DNA from 4 places in the Actinomadura sp. NTSP31 genome. Region 1 is predicted to be linked to each of the others. Evidence: riboswitches for the same ligand, from Rfam matches in the RefSeq annotation. Region 1 holds a riboswitch; each other region holds the start of a gene.
The links. Region 1 has a riboswitch for cyclic di-AMP ahead of ACA514_RS28980 (NlpC/P60 family protein). Riboswitches for the same ligand answer to the same signal wherever they lie in the genome.
Positions count from the first base shown of each region.

Region 2: another riboswitch for cyclic di-AMP. It lies ahead of ACA514_RS15565 (NlpC/P60 family protein); the one in region 1 lies ahead of ACA514_RS28980 (NlpC/P60 family protein).
Region 3: another riboswitch for cyclic di-AMP. It lies ahead of ACA514_RS17545 (CHAP domain-containing protein); the one in region 1 lies ahead of ACA514_RS28980 (NlpC/P60 family protein).
Region 4: another riboswitch for cyclic di-AMP. It lies ahead of ACA514_RS21790 (CHAP domain-containing protein); the one in region 1 lies ahead of ACA514_RS28980 (NlpC/P60 family protein).

Region 1 is NZ_JBGNUT010000019.1:20,193-27,657, forward strand. Features, by position in the region: gene ACA514_RS28970 (Mut7-C RNAse domain-containing protein) at 1-367, shown strand, start outside; gene ACA514_RS28975 ((deoxy)nucleoside triphosphate pyrophosphohydrolase) at 414-782, shown strand; gene ACA514_RS28980 (NlpC/P60 family protein) at 795-1,823, opposite strand; cyclic di-AMP (ydaO/yuaA leader) riboswitch at 1,831-1,957, opposite strand; gene typA (translational GTPase TypA) at 2,165-4,018, shown strand; gene ACA514_RS28990 (FHA domain-containing protein) at 4,086-4,571, opposite strand; gene ACA514_RS28995 (hypothetical protein) at 4,557-5,372, shown strand; gene ACA514_RS29000 (4Fe-4S single cluster domain-containing protein) at 5,276-6,067, opposite strand; gene ACA514_RS29005 (AAA family ATPase) at 6,019-7,465, opposite strand, start outside.
Region 2 is NZ_JBGNUT010000008.1:60,285-67,749, reverse strand. Features, by position in the region: gene ACA514_RS15590 (ATP-dependent Clp protease ATP-binding subunit) at 1-743, opposite strand, end outside; gene ACA514_RS15585 (Lsr2 family protein) at 1,096-1,419, opposite strand; gene ACA514_RS15580 (RDD family protein) at 2,355-2,978, opposite strand; gene ACA514_RS15575 (RDD family protein) at 2,986-3,828, opposite strand; gene ACA514_RS15570 (amino-acid N-acetyltransferase) at 3,834-4,364, opposite strand; cyclic di-AMP (ydaO/yuaA leader) riboswitch at 4,605-4,796, shown strand; gene ACA514_RS15565 (NlpC/P60 family protein) at 4,800-5,777, shown strand; gene ACA514_RS15560 (LuxR C-terminal-related transcriptional regulator) at 6,161-6,430, opposite strand; gene ACA514_RS15555 (LacI family DNA-binding transcriptional regulator) at 6,864-7,465, shown strand, end outside.
Region 3 is NZ_JBGNUT010000009.1:136,612-144,076, reverse strand. Features, by position in the region: gene ACA514_RS17555 (hypothetical protein) at 1-278, shown strand, start outside; gene ACA514_RS17550 (PP2C family protein-serine/threonine phosphatase) at 389-2,305, shown strand; cyclic di-AMP (ydaO/yuaA leader) riboswitch at 2,789-2,946, shown strand; gene ACA514_RS17545 (CHAP domain-containing protein) at 2,957-3,766, shown strand; gene ACA514_RS17540 (CDP-glycerol glycerophosphotransferase family protein) at 3,968-6,856, shown strand; gene ACA514_RS17535 (glycosyltransferase) at 6,834-7,465, shown strand, end outside.
Region 4 is NZ_JBGNUT010000012.1:181,421-188,885, forward strand. Features, by position in the region: gene ACA514_RS21770 (hypothetical protein) at 1-77, opposite strand, end outside; gene ACA514_RS21775 (AAA family ATPase) at 548-3,397, opposite strand; gene ACA514_RS21780 (hypothetical protein) at 3,536-3,733, opposite strand; gene ACA514_RS21785 (hypothetical protein) at 4,085-4,687, opposite strand; gene ACA514_RS21790 (CHAP domain-containing protein) at 4,886-5,593, opposite strand; cyclic di-AMP (ydaO/yuaA leader) riboswitch at 5,610-5,762, opposite strand; gene ACA514_RS21795 (FG-GAP-like repeat-containing protein) at 6,043-7,465, opposite strand, start outside.

The sequences.
Region 1 (7,465 bases):
GCTCACCCAGGACCGCGGCCTCCTGCGCCGCCGCGCGCTCTGGTTCGGCGCCTACGTCCGCGGCTCCCGCCCCGACGACCAGCTCCGCGACCTCCTGGACCGCTTCGCGCCCGTCCTCAGCCCCTGGACGCGCTGCACCGCCTGCAACGGCGTCCTGCTCCCCGTCGACAAGCAGGAGGTCGAGCGGGACCTCGAAGCGGGCACCCGCCGCAGCTACGACGTCTACGGCCGCTGCGCCGACTGCGGCCAGGTGTACTGGCGCGGCGCCCACGGCGACCGCCTTGAGAAGATCGTCGAAGCGGCGACCCGTCAGGTCGAGGCGGCCCGCACCGGAACCGTCCGGGCGGAACCCGCCGTCTCAGAATGACCGGGCGGAACGGGAGGGGCTGGTCACCATCGGCGATCTGGTAGTCGTGGGCGCGGCGATCATCCGGGACGGGCGGCTGCTCGCCGCCCAGCGGGCCGAACCGCCGCACATGGCCGGCGGCTGGGAGCTGCCGGGCGGCAAGGTGGACCCGGGCGAGTCCGACGAGGACGCCGTGGTCCGCGAGTGCCACGAGGAGCTCGCGATCAAGATCCGCCCGCTCCGCCGCGTCGGCGGCGACTGGCGGCTGAGCGAGCGCGCCCTGCTGCGCGTCTGGACCGCCGAGATCGTCGAGGGCGAGCCGCAGGCCCTGGAGCATCTGGCCCTGCGCTGGCTCGCCCGCGACGATCTGTACGACGTGGCCTGGCTCCCCGGCGACCGCCCCGTCATCGCCGAACTGGAACCCGACCTGCGCTGAGGCGGCGGCTCCCTAGGAGATCCGGTTCGCGCCCGCGTAGTCGGACCGGGTGGACAGTTTGGAGATCTTCACCACATCGCCGGTCTGCGGGGCCTGCAGGAACTTGCCGTCGCCGACGTAGATGCCCATGTGGTGCAGGTTGCTGCCGAAGTACACCAGGTCGCCGGCGCGCAGCGAGCCGCGGGAGACCTTGCTGCCGAGCTGGTACAGGTCGCCGGTGTAGTGCGGCAGGCCCGACTTGCCGACCTGGGCGTAGGCCCAGACGACGAGGCCGGAGCAGTCGAAGGAGCTCGGGCCGGCGGCGCCCCAGACGTAGGGGCTGCCGAGCTTGGTGAGGGCCTTGCGGGCCATCTTCGCGGGCAGGTCCGAGCCCTTGATCGTGGCGGTGAGGCCGGACTTGGGGTCGGTGGTGTGGGTGGTGGTCAGCTTGTCGAGGCGCTTCACGACCTCGTCCACCTTGGCCTTGGCGGCCTTGCGCGCCGTCTGCACCTTGGCCTGGGCCTGCTTGACCTGCTCGGTGCGGTCCTGCGCGGCGCGCTGGGCGGCCTCGGCCTGGTCGACCTGCTTCTGCAGGGCGAGGACGGTGGTGGCCTGGTTCTGCTGGAGGTAGGCGGAGTCGGACAGGCTGTCGGCGCTGCCGCCGGAGCTGAAGATCGCGTCGGGCCCGCCGCTCATGTAGTTGGCGGCGGCCAGCTGGGCGAGCCGCTGCCGGGCGGGCGCGGTCTGCTTGACCAGCTGCTGCGCGTACTTGGCGGCGGCCTGCTCGGCCTTGACGGCGTGGCCGAGGTCGACGCGCGTCTTGTTGTACTGCTCGGTGAGCGTCTCCGCCTCGTCGTTCAGCTCTTTCAGGCTCTGCTTCAGGCCCTTCTCCGTGGTGGGGAGGGGACTGGGCGTGCCGGTGGCCGACGGTGCGGCGGCGGGGCCGAAGGGGGTCGCGGCGTGCGCGGCGACGGGCGCGGTGGCGCCGAGGCCGGCGACCAGCAGCACGCCGGCTGCCGCGGCGGGCGCGATGCGCCGCCGGGAACGGGGGTCCGGTGCCAAGCCGGTGTTCTCCTCTCCTTGCTCGCCTACCGGGTTAGCTGACGGGTTCGGGCCAGGAGTCGCCCTACGACGTGCGTCGATTCACCCCAGGGGGATGGGTCCCCGGTTCGTCCGCGGGTGGGTGCCGCGGTGGATTCGGCGGTCCGGCCGCAGCCCCGGGGGGTGGGGCTCCGGACGACCGGATCTCGGGAAGATTACAAAGGATGGGCAAAGATGGCCAATCGGGGCCGCTGGGAGCGACGGGACGGGCGGCTCGGAGCGGGTTGCGCCGTGCGGCAAGTAGAATGAAGGCAGCCGCGCGTCTGCGGCGACTCCCGAACTCTCACGCAAGGCGAGCCCGCATGCCCATCTCCACGCGCGACGACCTCCGGAACGTCGCGATCGTCGCCCATGTCGACCACGGCAAGACGACGCTGGTCGACGCCATGCTCTGGCAGTCAGGTGCCTTCCGCGAGAACCAGGACGTCGACGACCGCGTCATGGACTCCAACGACCTGGAGCGCGAGAAGGGCATCACCATTCTCGCCAAGAACACCGCCGTCCGGCACAACGGCATGACCATCAACATCATCGACACGCCCGGCCACGCCGACTTCGGCGGCGAGGTCGAGCGCGGCCTGTCCATGGTGGACGGCGTCGTCCTGCTGGTGGACGCCAGCGAGGGCCCGCTGCCGCAGACCCGGTTCGTGCTGCGCAAGGCCCTGGAGGCCAAGCTGCCGGTGATCCTGGTGGTGAACAAGACCGACCGTCCCGACGCCCGCATCGACGAGGTCGTGGACGAGACGTACGAGCTGTTCATGGACCTCGACGCCACCGAGGAGCAGATCGACTTCCCGATCGTGTACGCCTCGGGCCGGGCCGGGCGCGCGTCGCTGGCCAAGCCCGCCGACGGCGGCATGCCCGACAGCGAGGACCTGGAGCCGCTGTTCTCGGTGATCACCGAGACGATCCCGGCGCCGTCCTACGACCCGGACGCGCCGCTGCAGGCGCACGTGACGAACCTGGACGCCTCCAGCTACCTCGGCCGGATCGCGCTGTGCCGGGTGCACGCCGGGACGATCAAGAAGGGCCAGCAGGTCGCCTGGTGCCGGCACGACGGCAGCATCGAGAAGGTGCGGATCACCGAGCTGCTGATGACGGAGGCGCTGGCCCGCAAGCCCGCCGACGAGGCGGGGCCGGGCGACATCATCGCGATCGCCGGCATCCCGGAGATCATGATCGGCGACACCATCGCCGACGCGGAGGACCCGCGCCCGCTGCCGCTGATCACGGTGGACGAGCCGGCGATCTCCATGACGATCGGCACCAACACCGGCCCGCTGGCGGGCCGCGAGAAGGGCACCAAGGTCACCGCCCGGATGGTGAAGGACCGGCTCGACCGGGAGCTGGTCGGCAACGTGTCGATCAAGGTGCTGCCGACCGAGCGCCCGGACACCTGGGAGGTGCAGGGCCGCGGTGAGCTGGCCCTCGCGATCCTGGTGGAGAACATGCGCCGGGAGGGCTACGAGCTGACCGTCGGCAAGCCGCAGGTGGTCGCCAAGGAGATCGGCGGGAAGAAGCACGAGCCGGTCGAGCGGCTCACCGTCGACATCCCCGAGGAGCACCTCGGCGCGGTGACGCAGCTCATGGCGGTCCGCAAGGGCCGCATGGAGCACATGACCAACCACGGCACCGGCTGGATCCGGATGGAGTTCCTGGTCCCGGCGCGCGGCCTGATCGGGTTCCGCACCGAGTTCATGACCGAGACGCGCGGCACCGGCATGGCGCACCACGTGTTCGAGTCCTACGAGCCGTGGTTCGGCGAGCTGCGCACCCGGCCGTCCGGCTCGCTGGTCGCCGACCGGTCCGGCGCCGCGACCGCGTACGCGATCACGAACCTGCAGGAGCGCGGCACGTTCTTCGTCGGGCCGACCACCGAGGTGTACGAGGGCATGATCGTCGGGGAGAACTCGCGCTCCGACGACATGGACGTCAACATCACCAAGGAGAAGGCCAAGACCAACATCCGGTCCTCGACGTCCGACATCGCCGAGACGGTGACGCCGGCGCGCCTGCTGACGCTGGAGCAGTCGCTGGAGTTCTGCCGCGAGGACGAGTGCGTCGAGGTGACCCCCGCGGCCGTCCGGATCCGCAAGGTGGTGCTCGACGCCAAGGAGCGCGAGCGGACGCGCGCCCGCACCAAGCGCGCGGGCTGACGCCAGGAGCGCGAAAAGAGGCGGCCCCCCGGTTCCAGGAACCGGGGGGCCGCCGCTTTCGGTCGTGCTAGGCGAGCTGGACGGTGCCGGTCACGTCGGCGGCCAGGCGGAGCTGGTCGCCGTCGCGCAGCGGGGCCTCCACGCCGCGCGGGAGGCGCTCGCCGTTGACGAACGTCCCGTTGGTGGAGCCCTCGTCGCGGACCCACGCCGTCCCGGACGGGTCGAGCCAGACCGTGGAGTGGCGCCGCGACACGTTGTCGTACTGCGTGAACGTGGCGGCCACCGGCGACTGGCCGGCGTCGCGGCCGAGCACCAGGTGCTGCCCGACGGAGACCTTCAGCTCCCCGGTCGGGAACTGCATCCGCAGGACGGGCGTGCCCTTCTGCGGCAGCGGGCGCAGGCACGAGTCGCACTGCGCGGCGCCCGGGTTGCTGAGCACCGCCTCGCAGTACGGGCACATGAACGCCGTGCTGTCGGGCTGCTGCGGGTGCTGGTGGCCTCGCTGCTGGTCCGGCGGCAGCAGCGTCGCCTCCCGCCCGTGCGGCGGCGGCATCGGCGGCTGCTGTGGCGGCGGGCCGTACTGGTGGTCGCCCGGCCCGGGCTGCGGCATGTACTGGTCCGCCGGCGGGTACGGCTGCTGCTCGGGCTGCCGGTACTGGTCGGGCGGCGGCTGGTGCTGCGGCGGCGCGCCCCACTGGTCCGGCTGCTGCTGCTGCTGCGGTTGCTGCTGCTGCGGCGGCGGCATCGACCAGGGGTCCTGCTGCTGCGGCGGCTGCCCGTGCTGCGGGGCGCCGTGCTGCGGCTGCGGAGGCTGCTGCTGCGGCGTGGGCGGCGGGCTCCACTGGTCCGGTTGCTGCTGCTGCGGCGGGCCCCACGCGTCCGGCTGCTGCGGCGGCGGGCCCCACTGGTCCTGCGGCGGCGCGCCGTGCTGCGGCGGGGGACCGCCGTGCTGGGGAGCGCCGTGCTGAGGGGCACCGTGCTGGGGCGCCCCGTGCTGGGGAGCGCCGTACTGCGGAGCGTCGTGCTGCGGTGGCTGCTGGTAGTCGTGCTGGGGCGGCTGCTGGTACGGCTGGCCGTGCTGCGGCGGGGGGCCACCGTGCTGAGGAGCGCCGTGCTGAGGGGCACCGTGCTGGGGCGGGCCCTGGTCGTAGCCGCCGGGACCGGCCCGGTGGCCGCCCCCCGGGCGCGCCAGATTGGCGCCGCAGCTCAGGCAGAGCAGATCGCCCTGCTGGTACGGCTCGTCACAGACAGGACAGTTCAAGGTCGCCATGACACATCCCCCGAGCGCACCCCGGCGCGTTCGAGCCTCGACGTGAGGTGCTCCATGTCACCCCTTCGCGGGATCCCGATGTAGTACACCCGCCTTCCCTCCGGCCCTTCGTCCACGGACACCTGTACTCGGGGCCCTGCGTGTTCCCTAGTCTTACCGATGCCGGCCGGTGCCCCGTACCGCTCCCGCCCCAGAGGGGAGAGCGGGACGACGCGCTGGTTCGCCGACCCCCTCCAGAGTAGAGAGCCGTCTTCCGGGTGTCGCCCCCTCGGGTTGAGGCGGTCGACGTACGGCCCCGCCATCACGGCATCGCAGAGGCCGAGGATCTCGCGCGACCCCCGGACCCGCGAAAGCCGTGAGTAGACATATCCGCTGTACACCAATATGTCCAATGGCATCGTCTCACGCCGGGAGTCGCGCCATGCGCCGATCCCCCGCAGCAGGGCGGCGAGGGCGGCGGGCTGCTGGAACGGCTCCCCGCCGGAGATCGTCACCCCGTGCAGCGGTCCCGGAAGCGACTCCAGCCAGCCGAGAACGGCCTCGACCGGCACGGCCCTGGCCGGGTCCGCGTCCCAGGTGTCGCGCGAGAGGCAGCCGTTGCAGTGCAGTGTGCAGCCCTGCGTCCAGATGCCCGCGCGGGTGCCGGGGCCGAGTGTGGTCACCGGATAGTGCGCCTTGGCGAGCAGCAGCGCGGGAGCCCCCTCGGGGGGCGGGGCGGGGGCGTCGGCGGTCACTGGATGTCCAGATGGACGATGCCGCCCTCGCGCCGGATCCCCCACACGGTGATCCGTTCGTCGGGGATCAGCTCCCGGTCGAACAGCGCGCGCGCCAGCGGGTTGACGAAGTGCGACTCCAGCGCCATGCCGATGCCGCGGCCGCCCTTGTCCAGCTCGGCGGTGCACCACTCGCGCAGCGTCAGCAGCGCGTCGTCCTTCACCGTCAGCATGAGCCGGTGCTCGTCGGCGACCCGCTTGCAGATGTTCGCGAACTGCAGGTCGAAGATCTTGTGCGCGGCGTCGCCGGAGATGAAGTCGAACACCACGATGTTGTCGCCGAACCGGTTGAGCAGCTCCGGCCGGTTCAGCACCTCGGTGAAGTGCGCGGCGACCGCGTCCTTGATCCGCTGCTCGACCTCGAAGTAGGACATCCCGGGTGTGATGTTGCGCACCCGGTCCCCGGCGAGGACCGGGACGGCCTCCAGCATGCCCGGCTCCCGGCCCGGCACGAACATCCCGAGGTTCGAGGTGAAGATCAGGATCGACTCGGAGAAGTGCACCGTGTTGCCGCGCCCGTCGGTGAGCCGGCCGTCCTCCAGGATCTGCAGGAACTTGTCCAGGATCCGCGGGTGCGCCTTCTCGATCTCGTCGAACAGGATCACCCGGAACGGGTCCTCCCGGACGGCGTTGGTCAGCTCGCCGCCCGCCTCGTGCCCCACGTACCCGGGCGGCGACCCGATCAGCCGGTCGCCGGAGCCCTCGCCGGAGAACTCGCTCATGTCGAAGCGCAGGTAGGCCGACTCGTCCCCGAACACCAGCTCGGTGATCGCCTTGGCCAGCTCGGTCTTGCCGGTGCCGGTCGGGCCGGCGAAGAACAGCACGCCGCGCGGCCGGCTCCCGGACCGGGTCGCCTGCGCGCCGGACAGCCCGAGCACGGCGCGCTTGAGGATGTCGAGCGTCTTGGTGACGGCCTGCGGCTGCCCGATCACCCGCTCCGGGACGCGCTTCTCGCCCTCCAGCACGCGGCGCCGCAGGTGCCCGCGGCTCCACGGGTTGTCCAGCACGCCGAGCTTGTAGGTGCGCACGGCGTCCGGCAGGTCGGCGAGGTCGACGTTGCGCTCCTTCGCCAGCCGGGTCACCTCGATCATCGACTGGAGCGTCAGCCCGTCGGCCTGCTCGGCGAACGAGTCGCACGCCGCCGCGGCCGTCTCGTCCGAGCCGACGTCGCTGACGCCGAACGCGCGGGCCAGCAGCCGCGCGGTCTCCTGCCGGTCGCCGAGGTGCGGGCGCGGGATGGTGATCTCGCGGACCGCCTCGTTGTCGGCGGTCAGCCAGGACGGCAGGTCGCCGGGCCGCTCCACCAGCCACACGACCGGGTTGTAGAGCGGCTTCGGCCGCGCCGCGCCGCCCCGGACGGGCCGCGCGGTGCGCGACAGCTTCGCGCAGAACCGGAAGAAGTCC
Region 2 (7,465 bases), on a different contig from region 1:
AGGTCGAGGGTGTAGAGCTGCTTGTCCTTCAGCGTCTCCGGGACCTCGCCCTTGACGATCTTCTGCGCCAGCCCCTCGACGACGGCCGTCTTACCGACGCCGGGCTCGCCCACGAGGACGGGGTTGTTCTTGGTGCGGCGGGACAGCACCTGCATGACCCGCTCGATCTCCTTGTCCCGGCCGATGACCGGGTCCAGCTTGCCCTCCCGCGCGGCCTGCGTCAGGTTGCGGCCGAACTGGTCGAGCACGAGGGAGGTGGACGGCGCGGACTCCGAGGGGCCGCCGGAGGCGGCCGGCTCCTTGCCCTGGTAGCCGTGCAGCAGCTGGATGACCTGCTGGCGGACCCGGTTGAGGTCGGCGCCGAGCTTGACCAGCACCTGGGCGGCCACGCCCTCGCCCTCGCGGATCAGCCCGAGCAGGATGTGCTCCGTGCCGATGTAGTTGTGGCCGAGCTGCAGCGCCTCGCGCAGTGACAGCTCGAGCACCTTCTTGGCGCGCGGAGTGAACGGGATGTGGCCCGACGGCGCCTGCTGGCCCTGGCCGATGATCTCCTCGACCTGCTGGCGGACCGCCTCAAGGCTGATCCCCAGACTCTCCAGGGCCTTGGCAGCGACGCCCTCACCCTCGTGGATCAGACCCAGGAGGATGTGCTCGGTGCCGATGTAGTTGTGGTTGAGCATCCTGGCCTCTTCCTGAGCCAGGACGACAACCCGCCGCGCGCGGTCGGTGAACCTCTCGAACATCTCGTCGCTCCTCACAGAGCGGTTGGGCAGAGTCCGGAACGTCCGGAACTGTCCTTCCGCATGCTAGCCCGCCCCGAGGAGGCCGCCCGGTGCACTCCCACCAGAAGACGTTCCCCAGCTAAGCGCTGTTCAGTCTCATCCAACTACCGCATCGGTGCGTCATGTTCCCGCTACGCCCCAAGCGAACGGGGGCTTTCCGCAGGTCGTCCGGGGTCGCGTCCGAGGATCGTCGGATGGGGGTGATGTCCTGGTCTACCGCGCGGCGGCGGAGGCGAAACCACCTGGACGCTACGCCACAAGCGAACGGCCCGTCTCATGGAGGGAGACGGGCCGCCGGGGCGGGGTGGGGCGGTCAGTTCGCCGCCTCGTACTGCTCGATCACCGTCGCGGGGATCCGGCCGCGCTCATTGACCTTGATGCCATTGTTCTTGGCCCAGGCACGGATCTCGGCGCTGCGCTCGCGGCTGGACGCGCCACGCTGGCGGCGCCGCTTGTTGACCGTGCCCGCCTTGCGCGACTTCTCCACGAACGGCAGGAGAGAATCCCGCAGCTTCTTAGCGTTGGCGCCACTGAGGTCGATCTCGTAGGAGGCGCCGTCGATCGAGAACGCTACGGTCTCGTCCGCCTCGCCACCGTCGAGGTCGTCGACGAGAAGCACCTGAACCTTCTGTGCCATGGGGACAGACCTTTCGGCTGGAGCAAACTGCATTCGGTTGACAAAGATATACCGGGAAGTCTGCCGATGACAATTCAAGTCCAGGATGAACATCCGTTGGCGGCGGCTATCGGCGAGACCACCGGTGCGCGGCGGGTGGACGGCGGGCGCGCCCGGATGGGCCGCGTTCAATTCCGGCGGACCGCCGGCCTGTGGATTTCGGCGTGACCGGCGTCACGGCGCACGGCGCTGACCTGGGGCGTCGAACGCGCATTGGACCAGGTATGGGGGCGGCCGGGCTTTCCGCCGGGAGGACCGCGGCCGGAAAAGTGCCCACCCGGACCATAACAGGGTCGGCACACCGGCACCCCTTGCCGCCGATTAGCCCTGCCGTAACGGCACTAACCGGTGCAGGCGCCAGGAATGCACGGCGGACCGGCACGCCGCGCCACCAGGGGCGCAGGGGCTGCCACCGGGGGATGTGGACAGATGACGAACAGCGGGGCCGAGACGAAATCTGTTGCCGTCCGGCACCCCGGAAGTCCCGGCCGGACGCCGGAGCGTAACGCCATCGGCACTAGTCGATCCCGAAATCTGTGGATAAGCGGTACAAAGCGGCCACCTGCCCCGGTCCGCGTGAGACTGGCGTCCCCTCCGGAGTAAGTGGCCCGGCGCAATGAAGGCCGAGTCCCCGGCCCGCCGGAAGCAGATCCCAAACCGGAGGCGCCTTCCGGCACGAGACACATCGTCCGGGAATCTCGCCCGTAACCCGAACGTGTCCGGAACGAGCTGGCATTGGCCCGTGCAAGCCCGGTGTCCGAAACGACACGGGGATCCCCGCCAAACTCCCGCCGGCCCGGCGTACAAGCGGCCGACGCGATCAGGACGGGACCGTCACCGCGCGTATGCGGGGCACAGCACCGGTATGTCGGAGAGAGCCGCGGAACGCCCGTGAATCAAGGCGTGCGGCGTTTTACGACCAGGGTGCCGGCGAGCCTGTCATGGAGGGCCTGGCGGCGCGTCCCCTCGTATATGAACCCGGCGTTCGCCACCCAGAACACGCCCGCCAGAAGGCCGAGAATGTGAACGGGCCGGAGCGCGATCGGCACCGCGTACACCGCGGCCCTCAGGACGGCCCGCAGGGCGCTCGGACGGCCGTAGGGCGCCTGCGGCGGGCCCGCGGCGGACGGGGCGGTCCCCGCCTCCTCCGCACCCGTGGCCGCGCCCTCACGGCCGGGCAAGGCGGGGACGGCGGAGACGACCTCGATCCCCGCGAAGCGCTTGCCGAGCGTCCGCCCCCAGATGGCGAGCTGGACGGCCTCGTACAGCAGCATGCACCCGGCCACGGCGGGCGGGGCGACGACGTCGAGTTGGTGGCCGGAGACGAACTCCTTCACCACGATGATGACGGGCAGGCCGACGATCAGGGTGTCGACGATGCGCGCCAGGAGGCGCTGCCCCGGCTCGGCGAGCGCCGGGCCGTCCCCGTCCTCCTGCGGTGGGGACCCGTCGTTCTGGAGGCCGCTCTCCGGCCCGGACGGCTCCTCCGACCCCTGTGCCGGCGTTTGCGATGTCGCCATCGCGGACCTACTCCGTGTACTCGGCGTACTCGCCGTACCCGACGCGCTCGTCGATGACGAGGGTGTCGGCGAAGCGGTCGTGCAGCGCCTGGTGCAGCGGCTGGTCCCAGATGGCCCAGAGGTAGGCCATCAGGGCACCCGCCCAGACCAGCACCATCCCGTAGGCGAAGTACTGCCACACCATCACGGCCAGCACGAGGAAGAAGAAGACGCCGATCTGGTAGGCGACGTGGGTGATGGCGGCCCGCCACACGGCCTGCGTCGTCGTCAGCGGGTTCCCGGCGGGACGGGCCTGGACGACACCGATGCCCAAGAAGCGCTTGCCGAGTGTCCGGCCCCACATGGACAGCTGTACGGCCTCGTAAATGAACGGCAATACCGACAGGACCGCGAACAGCGTGAAGATGATGGGCCAGTTCCAGATGCCGCCCTCGTCCTCCGTCTTGCTGCCGGGCTTGCCCAGCCCGAACGCGCCGATCGTGATGGGAAGGACGAGCGCGAACCCGAAGACCGCGACGAGCGCGTTGTCGATGAGCCGGGCCCCCGCGCGCCGCATGATGGGCGCCAGCGGCATGTCCCCGCCGGAGGCGCCGCCGTACTGGTCGTAGGCCGGCTGCTCATAGGACTCGTACGACGGCTGCTGCCACTGGTCCTGCTGCGGGTTCTGCCACTGCTGCTGGTGGGACGGAGGCTGCTGCTGTTGCTGCCACTGCTGCGCGGGCGGTTGGGCCTGCCCCTGCCGCTCGGGCTGCTGCCATTGCGGGGAACCCTGGTACGGGGGCGGCGGTCCGTACGAACCCTGCCCCTGCGGCGGCTGGTAGGGCCGCCCGCGGTTGGGGGAATCACTCATCTGGGTCAGTCCTCCAGGCGAAGCAACATCCGGGTGTTTCCCAACGTATTGGGCTTGACCCTGTCGAGGTCCAAGAACTCTGCAACGCCTTCGTCGTAGGAGCGGAGGAGTTCCTCGTACACCTCTGGCGCCACCGGAGTACCGAGGATCTGCTGGAAACCATGGCGCGCGAAGAACTCCACTTCGAAGGTAAGACAGAACACCCGCCGGACGCCGAGTTCCCGCGCGGTCTCCAGGAGCCGCGCGACGATGCGGTGCCCGATCCCGCGGCCGCCGTACCCCTTGTCGACGGCGACCGAGCGGACCTCCGCCAGGTCCTCCCACATCACGTGGAGGGCCCCGCACGCCACGATGGGGCCGGCCTCCCCGGGGCCCGCGCCCTCGACGTCCTCGGCGACCCAGTACTCCTGGACGTCCTCGTACAGCTTCACCGTGGACTTCTTGAGCAGGCGTCGCCCCGACCCGGCGTACAGATCGACCAGCCTGCGGATCCCCTGAACGTCGGCGGTACGGGCACGCCTGATCACGACTTCCACAAACAGGCGAGGTTACCGAACACCCCGCCCGTTCCCTGCCACCGGCGGCCGTGCCGGACCCACCGCACCGCACTGGCCCCAGATTTCCCGCCGGCCCGCCAAGGGCCGTCAAACCCGGCGTTAACCCCGCGCACCGTCCGCCACGACCTGCGAATTCGCATGTTCTGGTTGGCATCCCCTGGCGGTTCCGTTAGTGTCCCGCTCTGACGTCGGCCTTCCGTGAAACGGAGGCCGCACCGCCGAGTCCACGGGCCGCAGCCGGCGCCCCGAGGAGCCGGGGACCCACTTTCGGAGCGTTCGGGGGACCGCCCCCGCCGATGCCGTCTGGGGTGAATCCGCAGCCGCGTGGACCCATATCCGCGCGCGGTAGCGGACGGGCTGCTCCGGCCCGAACCCGTCAGCTAACTCGGTAGGCGGACAAGGAGAGGAGATTTGGTGCGGACGGCTCGTTTCCGCGTCCGGGCGCTCACGATCGCCGGCGCGCTCACCGCCCTTTCCATCACACCCCACGTGGTGGCCCCCCATTCGTTCCCCATCGCGCACGCGGACCCCGACCCGTCGGCCAAGGAGCTGAAGGACCAGGCGGTCAAGCTCGCGGACCAGCTGGAGCAGCTCACCGAGCAGTACAACGGCCTGAAGGTGAAGCTGCAGCAGTCGCAGCGGGCGGCGAAGGTCGCCGCCACCAACGCCACGCGCCAGCAGAAGTCCCTGGAGGGCCTGCGCGAGAAGGTCGGCGCCCTGGCCGCCACCAGCTACATGCAGGGCGGCACCGACCCCACGGTCTCGTTCATCTCCGCCCAGGACCCGCAGGCCGTTCTGGACCAGGCCGCGACGCTCAACTACTTCGCCACCCAGGACAGCACCCAGGTCCTCGGCCTCATGCAGGCGATGCAGTCCGCCCAGCGCGCGCGCAAGTCCGCGGAGGAGCGCACCCAGCAGGTGACGCAGCTGAAGACGCAGCTCACCGAGCAGAAGAAGAAGGTCACCTCCGCCTACGAGAAGGTCCGCGGCAAGGCCGTCAAGAAGGACCCGGCCCTGCTGGCGAAGCTGCCCGTCATCGGCGACGGCAAGGCCGCGCAGGCGCTGCGGTACGCGATGGCCAAGCTCGGCAGCCCGTACGTCTGGGGCGCGGCGGGCCCGACCACGTTCGACTGCTCGGGCCTGACGATGTGGGCCTACAAGCAGGTCGGCATCAACCTGCCGCACTACACCGGCAGCCAGTGGAACGCCGGGACCCACGTCTCGGAGAGCCAGATGAGGCCGGGCGACCTGATCTTCTTCTACTCCGACCTGCACCACATGGGGATGTACGTCGGCGGCGGCAAGATGATCCACGCTCCCCATACCGGCGACGTGGTCCGCATAGCGTCCCTGTCCGGCCGCCCCATAGCCGGCGTAGTCCGAGTCGCGTAACCCCCCGCCAACAACCGCGACCCCGCAGGACCGCAACGGAAACGCGTCCTAACCCGAGCCCGGGCGGACCTGAGCGTTGCGATCGCATGCGAAGCCAGATTCGAGCTTGCGAGAATCTGATCGCGCAGCGAGCCCCCAGGGCGAGTCGGAGCGATGCTGCGATCGCCGCTTTGCCCGCCGAAGGGAGGCCCCCCAGGGCCGACCGCCAAGGGCAAAGCAATGAACTCGTCCCGCGGCGGCGCTTCTGCCAGGGACCTACCTGTCAGGGGTTCGGCGCCGCCGCTGCGGGGTCGGACGAGTTCGCATCGCTGGACTTGCTTCCGGTCGGGCTGGTTTCCGGGTGACGCCCGCCGTCCCCTGACGGGCGTCGTCGAGTCGCGCTACTAGATGAGCTGCCTGCGGGCCGCCCACACCACGGCCTCGATAGGGGTGTTGACCTCCAGCCGGTCGCAGATGTTGCGCAACCGGCGGCGCAGTGTTCGTGCACTCAGTTCCAGCTTGCGCGCCGCCACATCAGCGGTGACACCGCTGGCGATCTGGGAGAGCAACCTGATCTCCTCGTCGCTCAGCCCGAAATCGAGTGTGGCTGTTTCCACTCCGTCCTCCCTCGTCCGTGGTTGATGACCGCGGGGATGCAGCCGTCCGCTGCACAGGCACGGGTTGGGCCTCGATCTGCATGCGTTGGGTTGCCGGGTCCGGAGCCTTCCGGACTAGATCATCGGTTCGGTTCCTTTGCTGTCTCGCGAAGCTTGGCCGGAGGTGGCCGTTAGGCCGATTGCGGGGGCTTGCGGGGGAACTCCGGGTGACGATTCACTCGTTGGCCACGTTGGCAGGGGCGGGTCTGGCTCGCCGTTCCGAACCCGTCCTTCCTCCCTGGACTCACCGGATCTCGCCGCGGACGAAGATCGTGAATCGTTTCAAGCTACGCTTCGGCTCGGAACGCTAGGCGGCCGGATCCGGCCCGTCAAGCGCTGGTTACGTGCTATCTGTGCCCGGATGGTCGCATTGCGTGACCGGGTTTTCGGGGATTGACACAGGAAAGCCCAACTACCTGGGGAAACACCACCGGGGCGGACGAGGAGCGACTTGCCACAGACCAGTATCCGCGAGGTCGCGAGGCGTGCCGGGGTCTCAGTTGGGACCGTTTCGAATGTCCTAAACCGGCCAGATCTCGTGGCCGAAGCTACCCGTGACCGTGTCCGCGCGGCGATCGAGGAGCTCGGTTTCGTCCGGAACGAGTCGGCGCGCCGGCTCCGGACGGGCCCCGACCGCACCGCGGGCGAGTTCGGCGACGAGCCGCGCCGGCTGTTCGGCGTCGTCGTCGAGGACCTCACCAATCCCTACGCGGCCGACGTGGCGCGCGGCGCCGAGGAGGCGTTGAACGCGGCGGGCCACGACGCCCTCTGGCTGTCCAGTGACCATTCCGCCGCCAAGGAGGCCCGGTCGCTGGAACTGCTGGACGAGCAGCACGCCGCGGGCGCCCTGATCGTCCCGGTCGGGCTGGGTCCGGCCGGGATGCGGCGGCTGCGCGCCGCCGGGTTGAGCGTCGTTCTGATGGATCGGGACGTCTCCGACGCGTGCGCCGTGCATGTCGACCACGTCGCGGGAGGAGAACTGGCCGCCGCGCATCTGCTCGGCATCGGGCGCGAGCGGATCGCGTTCGTCACCGGCGCGCCGGAGCCGCAGCC
Region 3 (7,465 bases), on a different contig from region 1:
TCGGCATTCCCGAGGCGTTGCCCGGAAGGTGGGCGGTCAAGCAGGGGTGGTCGGGGTTCGAGGACGTGCCGGACGGGCGGCCGGCGCCGGAGGCGCTGGGGCTCGGGCGGCCCGCGCTTCATACGACGGGGCTGGTCAGGGGCAAGATCGTCGTAGTGTTGACCTTGCATCCGGAGGGGACGTCCGCCGAGGTGGCGGCGGGGCGCGTGACGTCGCTGGCCGGGCATGTGATGCGGGTCACAGGGACGCCCATGGGTTCGTTCCCGGAAGGTCAGTGAAAGCGGTCTTATCGGGGCGAAAAGAAAAAGACGGGTAAAGATCCGGGCTGCTAACGAAGATGGCGGCCAACGGACCTTCGCCGACGTATGTAGCTTTTTTCTCCCAGGGCATGAAACGCCGAATGGGGGACTGGGTGTCGGAAGCGGACGGCACGTGGGGACCGCCCGGAGTGCACGCGGCGGACCTCGAGGGGCTGCGGGGGGCGGCGCACGACCGCGCGGTCATGGCCGAGGCGCGCGTGGTGCTGGCCCGGCGGCTGGGGGTGCCGCCCGGCGAGGCCCTGCAGCACCTCATCTGGCTCGCCCGCGACCTGGAGATGGAGCTGCCGGAGGCGGCGGCCATGGTCGTCCAGGGCGGGGGCGCCGGGACGGAGGGCGCGGTGGTGGCCGGGAGGCGGCCGCCCCGCGCGGAGGGCACCGCCCAGCGGGGCGTGGTGTCCGAGGCTGAGGACCTGCTGCACCGGCTGGCGGCCGAGGACACCGACGGGGACGACGGCCTCATCGCGGGCCTGCCCGCGGACCCGGTGGCGCGGGGGCTGCTGGAAGGGACCCTGGACTCGGCGGCGCACCTGGTGCCGGTGCGGGGCCCGGACGGCGAGGTCCAGGACTTCCTGTACGCCGAGCTCAACGGGGCCGCGCGCGACCTGTTCGGGCGCGGCGCCGAGGAGCTGACCGGGCTGCGGCTGCTGCGGACGGACCCGGGCGCGGCGCTCAGCGGGCTGTTCGAGGAGTACGTCGCGGTGCTGGAGGGCGGGACGACCCTGGACCGCGACTCGATCATGTACTCGACCGTCCAGGGCGGGCTGTCGCGCTCGTCGCGGATGAGCGTGCGGTGCGTCCAGGTGCCGACGGGCGTCTGCGCCACCTGGCGGTACCACTCCGGCGAGGACCGCAGCGCGCGCCGGCTGGAGCGGGTGGAGCGGCTGGCGCTGATCGGGTTCGGCGAGTGGGACCTGGTCACCGGGCAGGCGGACTGGACGCCGCAGATGCTGGCCAACTACGGGCTGGGCCCGGACGAGGTGCCGCCCGCGCCGCACGACCTGCCGAAGGTGGTGGCCGAGGACGACCTGCCGCTGGTGGAGGAGGCCGTCCAGACGATGTTCTCCCGCCGGGAGCCGGTGGAGGCCGAGCACCGGGTGATCGGCAAGGACGGGGCGCCGCGGCATCTGTGGGTGTTCGCCGAGCCGGTGCTGGACGACGCGGGGCTGCCGGTGTCGATCAACATCGTGTCGCAGGACATCACGCGGCGCCGCGGGGTGGAGCGGGCGCTGGCGGAGACGCGCCGGCAGATGCTGAAGCAGCAGGCGCGCACGGCCCAGGAGCGCAAGGTGGCGGTGACGCTGCGCCGGGCGATCCTGCCGGACGAGGAGGAGGTCGGGCAGCTGCCCGGGCTGCGCGTGGCGATCCGCGCGCTGGCGGCCGAGAGCACGGCGCGGATCGGCGGCGACTGGTTCGCCACCCGGGTGATGCCGGACGGCCGGGCGCTGTTCGCGATCGGGGACGCGGCGGGGCACGGCCTGCCGGCCGCGGCCGCCATGGCGCGCAGCCGCAACGGGCTGCTGGGCCTGTCGTGCACGGGCGAGCCGGCGGGGCGGCTGGTGGGCTGGCTGAACGAGCTGGTCGGCAGCATGGACCCGCCGGCGACGGGCACCGCCCTCGTGGGGCATTACCGGCCGGACCGGCACGTCATGGAATGGACGTGCGCCGGGCACCTGCCGCCGATCCTGGTGCGGGACGGCCACGCCGAGCCGCTGGAGGTCCATCGCGACCCGCTGCTCGGCGCCCTGCCGGACTGGGAGTACAAGACGATCTCCACGGAACTGCGGCCGGGGGATCTGATCTTCCTTTACACCGACGGCCTGGTCGAGCGCCGCGACGCCGATCTGGACGAGCGGATAGCGCGGCTCACCGGCATTCTGCGGGATTCCTCGGCGGGGCCGGAGCTGGCGCTGGACGAGGTGCTCGCGCGGATGGAGCACGACCGGGCGGCCGACGACACCACGATGTTCGCCCTGCACGTGGAGTGACCATCCCCCTGGTCGGGGCCGGCCGGCGGCCGGGGGTGATGCACAGCACACCGGCTCGGGAAGGCGGGGCCGGTGTGATCTGCGACGCGCGCCGGTCCGGGTCCGGGCGACCGAGTCCGCCCGGCGCCATTTGATCATTTTACCTTTTCGGGCGCTCGCGGCGGTTATCGGCATCGCCCTTCCCATAAGGGTTTCCGGCGCCCCGGAGAAAGATCGCAGAGACCGCGCGCCCGGGGGTGCTCGATCATCTCGCGGAGGGGTGCTGACCAGGCAAAAGATCCTTTTGCTCCTGGTTTGCTTTTCCGCTGAGCATTGGTACCTTCTTTCCCGAATCACGCAGCGCGTTCCATGCGTTGCACGCCGGCCGCTTCCATGCGCGGCCGAGGGTCGCGGAGCGGGCTCCGCACGCGACGCGCGCCACACGATGCGCGCCCTCCTCGAGATCAGTCGCTGAGATACATCCGAATATCCGGCACCGCGTTCCGCGGTGCGAGGCCGAGTCCGTCCAGGTCCACCCGACCGGACGGAGCCGGGGACCCAAGGTTCCAGGGGTGAATCGGCGCGTCCGTCAGTACGCGCCGTAGGGCTCTTCCATGCCCGAATCCGTCAGCTAACCCGGTAGGCGTCATGGGAGACAAGGAGATTCCCTGCATGACCGGTCGTTTCGATCGTCTTTTCGAGAACATCGCCCCCCGACTGAGCGCGCTGCGCCTGAACGGCGCCGCCCCCCGCGCCGCGCTCGCCCGCATGAGCCCCGAGGACCGGGCCGTGGGCGTCGCCGTGGCGGGTGTGATGGCCGGGGCGGTCGGGCTCGCGATCTTCAACCCCCTGAGCGGGGACACCGCGTCCGCCGAGACCCCCGCGCAGGCCGCCGCCGCGGTCAGCCGCGAGGGGGCGGTCGCCGGCAGGTCCGAGCACGTCAAGTCCGAGCGGTCCGAGTCCGGGCGCTCGGCGCGCAAGGCGGGCACGGTCGCCGCGTCGACCGTGATCAAGCTGGCGAAGTCGCAGGTCGGCGTGGAGGAGGGCCGGAACGGGTCCACCAAGTACGCGGACTGGTACGCCTCCACCCCGCACGCCGCGGTGACCGCCCGGCGCGACGGCGGCAGCGTCGGCGACTACAAGGGCGCCGAGTGGTGCGACATGTTCGTCTCCTGGCTCAGCGCGCAGACCGGCGTGCGGAACATGGGCTGGGACGCCTACACCGTCCAGCACGCCAGTTGGTTCAAGGACGAGGGCAAGTGGGGCACGAAGGCCCGCCCGGGCGCGGTCGTGTTCTTCGACTGGCAGAACGGGTCCCGCGGCGGGATCGACGGCATCGACCACGTCGGCCTCGTCGTCAAGGACAACGGCAACGGGACGATCAGCACGGTCGAGGGCAACACCGGCAATGCCGTCCAGGAGAAGGTCCGCGACAAGTCCGAAGTCGTCGGCTACGGATACCCGGACTACGCCAAGTCCTGATCGTCGCCACCGCGCGGAAAAGATCGTTTCGTGCGGAAAGAAGGCGCCCGGTTCCGGCCGGGCGCCTTTGGCGTTCCCGGGTGATCTGCCGGGTCCTGTCGGGTAATGCTAAGCATTGACAGCTTTTGATCAGAGTTGGCCCTTGACGCCTCCTTGCGGGAAAGGAATCCCTGCACGCCGAGGAGCGGAAGGGGATGGCCCATGCGGGTGCGCCCGGATGTCAGCGTGGTGGTGATCGCCTACAACGACGCCCGGCGGCTGCCGCGGGCGGTCGCCTCGTCGCTGGCGCAGTCGCTGGGCGGCGTCGAGACCGTGGTCGTCGACGACGCGAGCACCGACGCCACCGGGGAGGCCGCCGACCGGCTCGCCGCCGCGCACCCCGGCCGGGTCCGGGCGGTGCACCTGCCGGTCAACTCCGGGGGCTGCGGCCGGCCGCGCAACGTCGGCGTCGAACGCTCGGACGGCCGGTACGTGATGTTCCTCGACAGCGACGACCTGCTCGACCCGCACGCCTGCCTCAACCTGCTCTCGGCCGCGCAGGAGAGCGGCGCGGACCTGGTCTCCGGGCGCTGCGACCGGGTCTTCCTGGACCTGCCCGAGAACGCCAAGGACCGGGTCCGACCCTGGTATCCGTGGCTGTACCAGCGGAGCACGGTGTACGGGTCGCTGGAGGAGAACCCCGACCTGCTCTACGACACGCTGTCGACCAACAAGCTCTACCGGCGGGACTTCCTGGAGGACGGCGCGCTCCGGTTCGTCGAGCGGCTGCACTACGAGGATTTGCTGTTCAGCGCCGAGGCCTACTTGGCGGCGCGACGCACGGCCCTGATCCCGCACCGGGTCTACAACTGGCTGGTCCGAGACCGGACGGTGATGCCGACGATCTCCAACCGGCGGGACGAGCTGCACAACTTCGCCGACCGGCTGGAGATCCACCGGCGCATCGACATGCTGTTCGAGCTGCGCGGCGCGGACGGGCTGAAGCACGCCAAGGACGTCAAGTTCGTCAATCACGACCTGCTGCTCTACCTGCGCGAGCTGCGCGACCGCGACCCGGTCTACCGGGCCCGGTTCCTGGATCTGGCCGCCGGCTACCTGGCCGGGCTGGACCCGGTGGTGTTCGAGGCCGCGAACCCGCTGCCCGCGATCGCCGCCTACCTGATCAAGGAGGGCGACCAGGCCGGAGCGCTCGCCGCGGCCGAGTACCTCCCGGACAGGGGGTGCGAGCTGCACGCGCCGCTGGTGGAGCGGGACGGGCGGATCTTCTGGGGCGCGGGCCCGCCGCGCGGCGACCTCGGCCGCCGCGTCCTGGACGTCACCGACTTCGGCTTCCATCTGTGCCCGCTCAAGGAACTGCGGCCGGCCGCCACCGTGACGCGGCTGGAAATGCGCGGCGGACGCGCGCACATGGCCGGGCACGTGCTGAACCCGCTGGGCCGGATCCCGCCCGGCGCGGAGCTGGCGGCGTCGCTGGAGTTCCGCGACCGGCGCCGCGGCGCCCGCCGGGTCCGGGTGCCCGCCGAGATCGTCCACGAGGGCGACCGGCTGGCGTGGCGTGCCCGGTTCGATCCGAGCGCCCGGATCCGGCCGCTCGGGTTCGCCGACCGGGTGTGGGACGTCCGGCTCCGCGTGACGGCGGACGGCGAGGAGATGATCACCCGGCCGGGGCCGCCCGCCGGGCCCGGCGCGCCGGACCTCGCCGGGGTCGGGCTGCCAGTCCGGCCCCGGCTGACGCGCCTCGCGGGGGACACGCTGTGCTCCTACGTCACCGAGGGCGGGCATCTGGCGTTCACGCTCCGGACCGGCGACCCGAGGAGGCGGCGTGCCGCCGGGGCCGTCGCGCGCGCGGCCGCCAGCCCGCCGGCGCGGCTCGGCCGGCGGCGGGCGCGCCGGCTGGAGAGGTCCGTGCGCCGTACGCTGACCTCGGGCCGGACCAAGGCGGTGGTGTTCAACCGGGTGCTGACCCGGCTGCCCGTCCGCAAGGACCTGGTGGTGTTCGAGAGCCACCTCGGCCGGCAGTTCTCCGACAACCCGAAGTACATCTACCGGGAGCTGCGCCGCTCGGGCCGCCCCGTCGAGGCGGTCTGGTCGTACGCGTCGTCCACGGACGGGTTCCCGTCCGACGCGACGCTGGTGAGACGCGGTTCCTGGCGCTACCACCTGGCCCTGGCGCGGGCGCGGTTCTGGATCGACAACCAGGGCTATCCGGCGGACCTGCGCAAGCGCCCCGAGACGACCTACATCCAGACCTGGCACGGGTCGGCGTACAAGCTGATGGGCCTCGACCAGCCCCGGCTGAAGAGCGGCCCCGCGTCGGAGCGGACCCGGCTCGCGCGGATGGTGGATCGCTTCGACTGCTTCCTCGTCCGCTCCGACCACGACGTGGACACCCTCGCCAGCGGGCTCGGCGTCCGGGCCGAGCTGCTGCCGGCGGGCTACCCGCGCAACGACCCGCTGGTCACCGGGGTCGGCGGGGACGACGAGCTGGCCGCCGAGGTCGACGCGCTGCGCCGCTCCCTCGGCCTGGACGACGGACGCCGCGCCGTGCTGTACGCGCCGACGTTCAGGACCGGGCCGAAGGGCCGGCCCGTCAGGCGGATGGAGCCGCCCGTGGACCCGGCGCGGTTCGCCCGCGAGCTCGGGGACGAGATCGTCCTGCTCGTCCGCCCGCACTACCTGTGCCGGGCGAACCTGCCGCCGTCCGCCGCGCGGGCCATGCGGGACGTCGGGGGAGTGCCGGACGTGACGCTCCTCCTCCTGCTCGCCGACGCCCTGGTCACCGACCATTCATCGATCATGTTCGACTACGCGCTGCTGGACCGGCCGATCGTGCTGCACCTGCCGGAGGACGGCGAGCACGCCGACGGCTACTTCGACCTCGAACTGCACGCGCCCGGTCCGGTCACGCGGACCGAGGACGAGCTCATCGCCGCGCTCGCGGACCTGGACGCCGCCGGGTCCGCGCACGCCGCGCGGCGCCGTGCCTTCGCCGAGCGGTTCGGCGAGCACGACCGCGGAACCGCCGCGCGCGCGGTGGTGGACCGTTACTTCGGAGAAAGGAGCGCCCATGGTTCCCACCGGAACCGCTGACCGCGCGCCGCGCGACGTCTTCATCGTCTGCAACAACGTCGACGAGATGGGGGGCCTGCAGCGCTGGGCGCACCACATGGCGCGGATGCTGGCCGGACGCGGCGACCGCGTCACCCTCGTCGGGATCACGCGAGCGGCGGTGGGGCACCACCACGGCCGCGACGGCTCCTACGCGGTGGAGGTCCTGCACGACACCTTCCGCCCGCCGGTTCTGGAGTGGCGGCCCGGCAGGCTGAGGGACCGGCTGAACATGGCGGCGCGCGGACGCGACGTGTGGCGCGCGGCCGTCCAGCGGCGCGGCGCCGCCCGCCTGACGCGGATGTTCGCCGCGGCCCGTCCGGGCGCCGTCGTGATCGTGCCGCAGGTGTGGGCGATGGAGTGGGTCCGGCGCGCCGACACCTCGGGGATGCGGGTCGTCGGCATGAGCCACGAGTCCTACAAGGCGACGCGCAAGTCCACGCGGTACGAGCGGGTGAAGCGGCATTTCGCGCACGTCGACCGGTTCCTCACGCTGACCCAGGAGGACGCCGACGCGTGGGCCAGGGACGGCATGACCAACGCCGGCCACGTCCCGAACGCGCTGCACGTGACCCCGGCCGTCTATCCGAC
Region 4 (7,465 bases), on a different contig from region 1:
GGCTCCCCAGGCTGCGCCGTCGCAGTCCCGGCGGCCGCCCCCGCCAGCACCACGGCCGCGCCGATCGCGACCCCCATCCCACGCCGTCGTCGCCCTGTGCGCCGCGCCCGGGCGAGCGCTGCGGTCAACCGAAATCTGGACACGGATCCTCCTGCCGTTGCCGGGATCACGCCTGGTGGGCTCAGGCGTCCACCCACTCCTCGTCATCGGTGTCGGGATCGTCTGCCTCGTCCGGTTCAGGCAGCAGGCAATCGCGATGAAGATTGGACATGGCGTCAGGATCGCGGCGGTCAGGGCGCCGGAACATGGGGGAGATCACCCATTCGGCGGGGCCGCGGACCGGCCGGAAATCGATGGGGGTCCCCGAAAGACCGGCCGAACGCCACGAAGACCGCAGGCCGCCGGCCCCCGCCCGAAACCGCTGCGGGCCGGCGGGCCCGGTCGGCCCGGAACGTGCGAGCCGACCCGGTCGGGCCGGGGCACGCGAACGTGAGTGCCGCCGGGCGTGCCGTCGGCCGTCCCGCCGAGCGGGGGCCGGTGGGGGTGCTCAGCCCGTTGCGGCGTCCGTTTCGTCTGTTGCGGTGCCGAGGTGGGCGGCCAGGGCCGCTCGTGATCGGAGGCCGAGTTTGCGCAGGGCCGAGGCCAGGTGCTTCTCCACGGTTTTCGGGGACACGAACAGGCGGCCTGCGATGTCGCGGTTGGTCAGGCCGGTCGCCGCGAGTTCCGCCGCCTCTCGTTCGCGGGGCGAGAGCGCGCCGCCGTAGCCACGCGGACCGCGGCGGGTCGGCGGGCGGGCGGCGGTGTCGATCCCCCATCGCCGGGCCGTCCGCGAAGCCCGCTCCAGGTCCCAGCGAGCGCCCAGCCGCTCGAACGCGGTGACGGCGGCCGTCAGCGCGGCGGCGGCCGCCGCGGCGTCGGTCTCGCGCAGCGCCCCGGCCGCGTGCTCGCGCGCCCGGGCCGCCTCGTACGGCGCCCGCAGCCCGTCGTAGGCGTCGGCGGCGGCGAGGCTCTCCGCCGCCGCCCGTGCCCCCGCGCCGTCGGCGGCGGCCAGCAGGCCGCGCGCGTACCGGAGCGCGCAGGCGGCCAGCGGGGCGTCCAGGCCGTCCGACCGGGCGGCGTACCGGCTCACCAGCGCGCGGGCATCGTCCCGGCGGTCGACCGCGATCATGGCCTCGGTCAGCGCCGGGACGGCCCGCAACCCGACCGGCCACATGCCGCGCGACTCCCACAGCGCGACGTGCCCGGCGGTGGCGGCGATCGCGTCGCCGGCCTCACCGCGCGCGATCGCCGAACGCAGCCACGCGTCCACGATGATCGGCAGCAGCGTCGCGTCCCCCGGCTTGGCCGCCTCGCCGAGCGCGCGCAGCCGGTCGGTGAGCCCGGACGGCTGCCCGACCGCGAGGTCCAGGCAGGCCGCCGCCACCTCGGCGAACATCCACTCGATCCGGTCGCTGAGCCCTTCGAGCACCTCCGGGACGGCGTCGGCCTGCCCGTCCCACTCGCCGCGCAGGTAGGAGAGCAGCAGCAGCGCCGAGCGGCTGCGGTAGGCGATCCCTCCGGTGGGGTCGACCTCGGTGCTGATGTCCAACGCGGTCCGCAGCGACTCGCGCGCGAACTCGTGATGGCCCGCGTACCCGGCGCTGAGCCCGAGCGAGTAGAACCCGTTCGCCCGCCGCGAGTCGAGCTCGGCCGGGCCGGAGCGCATCCGGGCGGCGAGGTCGGTCCAGCGCGGATCCCCGGTGATCAACCTGGCCATCGCCAGCTTGCCCAGGACGAACTGCTGCTGGGCGGAGTCCTCGATGTCCGGCACGATCGCGATGGCCCGGTCGATCCAGCGCGCGCGTTCGGCCACGTCCAGGCCGGTCGGCTCGGTGGGCATGCCGAGTGCGAGCATCGCCCACGCGGCGAGACCCGAGCGGCGGTCCAGGTCCTCGACCGATTCCAGGACGGTCGCCCACTTCTCGTCCGGGTCGAGGCCCACCGCGTCCAGATGCAGGCCGTACCGGAAACGCAGTTCGGCCCACAGCCGCCGCGGCAGGCCCGGGCTGAGCGCGCGCGTGAAGACCTCGCGCAGATCGGGCACGTGCAGGATCTCGAACGACGCCCGCGCCAGCAGGACGGCGAGTTCCGCCCGGCGGACCGGGGTGAGGTCGGCGTCGCGCAGCACGCCCTCCAGCAGCCGGACGGCCTCCGCGTCGTCCCGCAGCTCGATCGCCTGCATGGCGGCCCGCACCGCGACCTCGACCCACTCCCGTTCACGGCCGGACTTGCGCAGATGGTGCGCCAGCACGCCGAGCGGCACCCGGTCCAGGTTCCGGACCGCGTCGGCGGCACGGCCGTGCAGGGCACGGCGGCGCGTGGCCGGAATGCCCTCGTACACCGCCTGCGCCGCCAGCACGTGCCGGAACCCGAAGTGCGCGCCGCGTTCGGCGATCAGGCCCGATTCGACCGCCTCGTCCAGACCGTCGGCCGTGCCGCCCCGGGAGGCCGCCAGCAGAACCGCCTGCGGGACGTCGGTCATCAGGGCCGCCGCGGCCTCCGCCACCGCCCGCGCGCCTTCCGAGAGGCGCGCCACCCGCTCCAGCACCGAGTCGCGCACCCGCACCGGCACGTCCAGCTCCGCGACGATCCTGCGCGCCCACCGGCCCCGCCGCCACGCCAGCGTGCCGCGTTCGCGCAGCAGTGCCAGCAGTTCCTGGACGGCGAGCGGCACACCCGAGCCGCGCTCGCACAGGAAGACCGCCAGTTCCTCGGTGATCCGCTCGGCGCCCAGGATCGCCTGCGCCAGCTCGCGCGTGCGCTCCACGTCCAGCGGGTCCAGCTCCAGCAGGACGCGCGTCACCTGCGGCGCGGGTCGTGCCGTCACCAGCCGCAGGTCGGGCCCCGCGTTCTCCGCCCGGTAGGTCACCACCACCGAGAGCGCGGGCGGCGGGCCCGCCAGCAGGTAGTCCATGAACTCGAGCGTCTGCTCGTCCGCCCAGTGCGCGTCCTCCACCACCAGCACCGCCCGGCCGAGCGCCGCGAACACCTCGGCCAGCCCGCGGAAGATCCGGTGCCGTTCGGCGGCCCGGTCGCCGAGCGGTTGCGGCGCGGGCGGCAGCACGTCCTCCAGCTCCGGCAGCAGTGGCCGCAGGGCGCCCGCGACACGCGACAGCTCCGCCCCGGCCAGCGCCGGACCCGCGTCGCGCAGGACCTCGACGATCGGGCCCAGCGGGAACGGCTCGCGGATCGAGCGGCACGTGCCGGTCAGCACCCGTACGCCGCGCAGCTCCGGGCGGGCGGCCATCTCCGCCACCAGCCGCGTCTTGCCGATGCCGGCCTCGCCCGTTATCACCACCGCCGCGGGGGCCCGGTGGACCGCGGCCAGCAGCCGCGCCATCTCGGCGTCCCGTCCCACCAGCAAGGGCGACACGATCCGCCCCACGGTCGACCGACCGTCCACACTCATAGGCCGCGCATCCGCTCTCCGACGCGTATCTCATGGCTTGGACTGCACCAACGGCCCCGTTGCCTCATTAAACCCCCACAAGATTGTTTACGCCATGCCGAATCGATCTTCGAATTCTCGTGCCGGCGGGGCCGCCAGATGCTCGGCGATGACCAGGAAGGCGATCGGGAACGGCGGCGCCGCAGGATCTCCACTCGGCGTGCCGTCGACGGAGTCGGCGCTGGTCCGAGTGATGTCGAGCCCCCGGGCGAGGTCGCGGGCCGTGAGCATCGTTGCGGCCTCCAACCGCGCCAGGGTGGCGGCCAGGGGTTTGCGGGGTGGGCGGCCGGCAGCGCCGCACAACCCCACCAGCCGCTCGGTGCCCGCGACCTGCTCGGTGAGGCGGGATCGGGAACGCCGACGTGCAGCGCCAGCAGCCGCCCCAGCATCTCGCGTGCCTCGGCTGGGCGCAGCACGTCCAGATCCAGCAGCCGACCGCCCAGCCCGGGCAGCGCGTGCTGGGACGTCACCACCACCGGAAGCAGCTCGGTGACGCCGCTGTCGGTGACGAGTTCGGGGTTCAAGTTCCTGACGGCGCGACCCGGGACGCGAAAAGGGCGGCATCCCGAGTGGGATGCCGCCCTTTTCGTTCATTCGTTACCCGAGGGGCTTGGGGGTGCCCTTCTTGCCGGCGCCGTGGCCCCAGGACAGGACCTGGTACTTGACGCCCTTGAGGTGGCCGACCGAGGTGCCGGTGTCGTACTTGCTGCTCGGCTTGTGGCCGTCGACCAGGTGACGGAAGGTGTAGGTGTCCAGGTCGAGCATGACACCGCGGTGCGAGGGCTCGCCGGGGCCGCGGTCGCCGACAAAGCCGGTGACGCTGCGGCCGTTGTAGGTGACCTTGACCTTGGTGTTCATGGGCCAGCTGGGGCTGGCGAACAGGCCCTTTTGCATCGGCTTGCCGCTGGCGGGGGCGCCGGTGTCACCGTTCACACCCGAGCCGTCGTCCCAGAAGTAGGACGCGGTGGTGCTGCCCGACAGCACGCCGCGGGTCTTGGTCGCGGCCTTGCCGGCGGTGTGGCCGGTGGTGTGGCCGGTGGTGTGGTGCCCGGTCGCCTGCTGGGAGGTGGTGTGGTGCGCCATCGGCTGGTCCGCCGGGGCGCCGTGGGCGCTCTCGACCGCCACGCCCGCGACCAGCAGGCCCGCCAGGGCGGTACCGGTCAGGGCGGACAGGGCGGTGTCGATGGCTCGCTGCTGCATGTGCATCCTTCGCTCGGTGGTCCAGGCACCGGGGGGTCACGCCGCTCAGGGCATGAGGAGTCACACCGTTCGGGCGTGACGGGGTCCGGTGCGCGGCACGCGGTCGTGATCGCGCGGGGGGAGGAAGGGGGGAAGCACCACTGGACGGTGCGGGAAGAAAGGGGGAGGGCGGGGGGCCGTGGTGCGGCCCCGCCGGGGTTACCGGTATTCGGGGTAGCCGTAGCCGGCGACGGTGGAGGTGTCGCGGACCTTTTCCTTGACGGCGTTGCCGGTGTTGCCCTCGATGGTGTTGATGGTGCCGTCGTGGTTGTCCTTCACCACGATGCCGACGTGGTCGATGCCCTTGATGCCGCCGCCGTTCCAGGCGAAGAACACCACGGCGCCGGGCTTGGCGGTCTGCCCGAAGCGGCCGGTCTTTTTGAACCACTGGGCGTGGCTGACGGTGTAGGCGTCAGCGCCCATGCCCTTGGCGCCGGTGTTCTGGCCCAGCCAGGACACGAACATGTCGCACCAGGACTGGCCCTTGTAGACCGAGGCGCTCTTGGCACCGATCCGGTGGGCGTTGAGCTGACCCAGCGAGGAATCGACGTACCAGTCGTTGAACTTGCTGTTACCCGAGGCGTCCTCGTGCGTCCCGACCTGGGTACGCGCCAGCTTGATCACGTCCTGCGCCGAAGCACCGGCCTTACCGCTGCTGGCACCGGCCGCAGCGCCCTCGGCGCCCTTGGTGTCGGCCTTGGAGACGGCGGCGACGTGCACGGTGTTCGCGGGCTGCGCGGGCTTGGTGTCGGCGTGCGCCGCCGGGGTGAGGGAGGCGATGCCGAACGCGCCGGCCACAGACAGCACGGCGCCGGCGGCGACACGGGTGCCGATGCGCTTGGTCAGATCGAAGGTGGGAGCGGTCATGAGAAGGGTTCTCCTGAGGTTCTTCCAGTCCGCCTACCGGGTTAGCTGTCGGGTTCGGGCGTGGAAGTGGCCCTACCGTCACCCCGCGCATGCGGGGGTGCGGATTCACCCCGGTGTTTCGGTGGGTCCCCGGCTCCGCGTGGCCTTTGAAGATCGGCGCTGTGTGCGGACTCGGCGGCGGACGTGCCTTGATCGGCCGTCCTGATGATCAGGGACTCGATGCGCCCTTCGTCAGATCGAAGCGGGCGCCCCGGACGGGCTTCCCCGTCGGTCACACATCCACAACAGGTTCAACCCACCCCATATTTCGTCAAGCCCACCCCAAACCACAGGCCCACCAGCAAAGACAACCCAAAACCCCCACCACGCGGGGGCTCACGGCCAGTCCGCCGGCACCAAAAAAAGTTCGGATGATCTCGCGCCTGGAGGGATGCGGGGCCTCCGGCGGGTCAATCCGGGGGGCCGTATCGCCCGGTACGCCGGTCGTCGTGGTGGTAGGTGGACCACTGCGGGCCCGCGGCTTTACCTGCGGTTGCCCACGCAAACAGGTAACCCTCGCGGGTGGAGACAACAAGATCGGTTTTACCATCGCCGTCCAGATCCCCCGCGGACGGGGACCAGATCGTCCAGCCGCCGGTGAACAGCGGGAACCCGGCGGCCTGCCCGGACCCTCCGAAGGCGTGCAAAGTGGATGTGTCGCCGCCGCCGACGACCTCGGCGCGGCCGTCGCCGGTGACGTCCACGATGATCGGCGAGCCGAGGAAGGCCAGGCCCGTGCGGCGCTGCGGGAAGCCTGGCACGGGCAGGGCCGTGGCGGCGTCGTAGCCGCGCTGGTAGTTGCCGATCGGCTGCCCGCTGCCGGGGAACAGCAGCGCGGCGACCAGGGACGCGGCCCCCGATCCGCCCTCGGTGTAGCCCAGCCGGTTCAGCGGCCCGAACCGGCCGAAGGCCCCGGAGGTGGTGAAGGAGAGCGGGACGTCGGCGGGCAGATGGCCGCCGAGCACGGCGGACGGGTCCAGGGCGGGGTTGGCGAGCGGGCCGAAGTCGCGCAGGATCTTGCCGGTGCCGGAGATCAGGTAGGTGGGGCCGAACGACGGACCCGTGGCCACTTCGTCCTTGCCGTCGCCGTCCACGTCGGCCGTCACGGGCTGGTTGACGCCCTCGGTGATGAACTCCTGGGCGCTCCCGTAGAAGGTCATGACCGATGACAGCCGGACGGGCCAGCCCGGCACGGGCGTCCCGTCCGCGTGGAAGGCGAAGGCGTAGTTGGCGCCGTAGAACTGCTCTCCGCCGCCCTTGCTGTCCGACAGCTGGGAGCGGAGGACGATCTCGGGCTTCCCGTCGCCGTCGAGGTCGGCGACGGCGGGGGTGCCGGGCAGCTTGTGGTCGTCGATCCGGATGTACCCGGCGGGCGGTCCGTTGCCCGCGCGCACTTCGATCGGCCAGCCGGGCAGGTCGGAGCCGTCCGGGCGCCAGGCGTGGACGCGCCCGTCCCAGCCCGTCTGGACGACGTCGAGGCGCCCGTCGCCGTCGAGGTCCACCAGGACCGGCGAGGCGGTCGCGCCCCGCACGGGCAGCCTGGTGTACTCCAGGGCGGGACGCGGGACGGGTGGCGGCACCACCCCGGCGTCGAGGGTCTTCGGCCAGCCGGGCAGGAGCCGCCCGGAGGCGTCGAAGGCATAGGTGCGGCCTGTGGTGCTGGTCACGACCACCTCCCGGCGGCCGTCGTGGAACAGGTCCCCGATCGCGACCGGTGCCACGACCGGCTCATGACCGGGGTCGATGCCGGGGTAGGTGCGCTGCGGGACGGTCGGCAGCGTCGTGGCGGGCCAGCCGGGCAGCTCCTTGCCGGACGCGCCGTCGAGGGCGTGC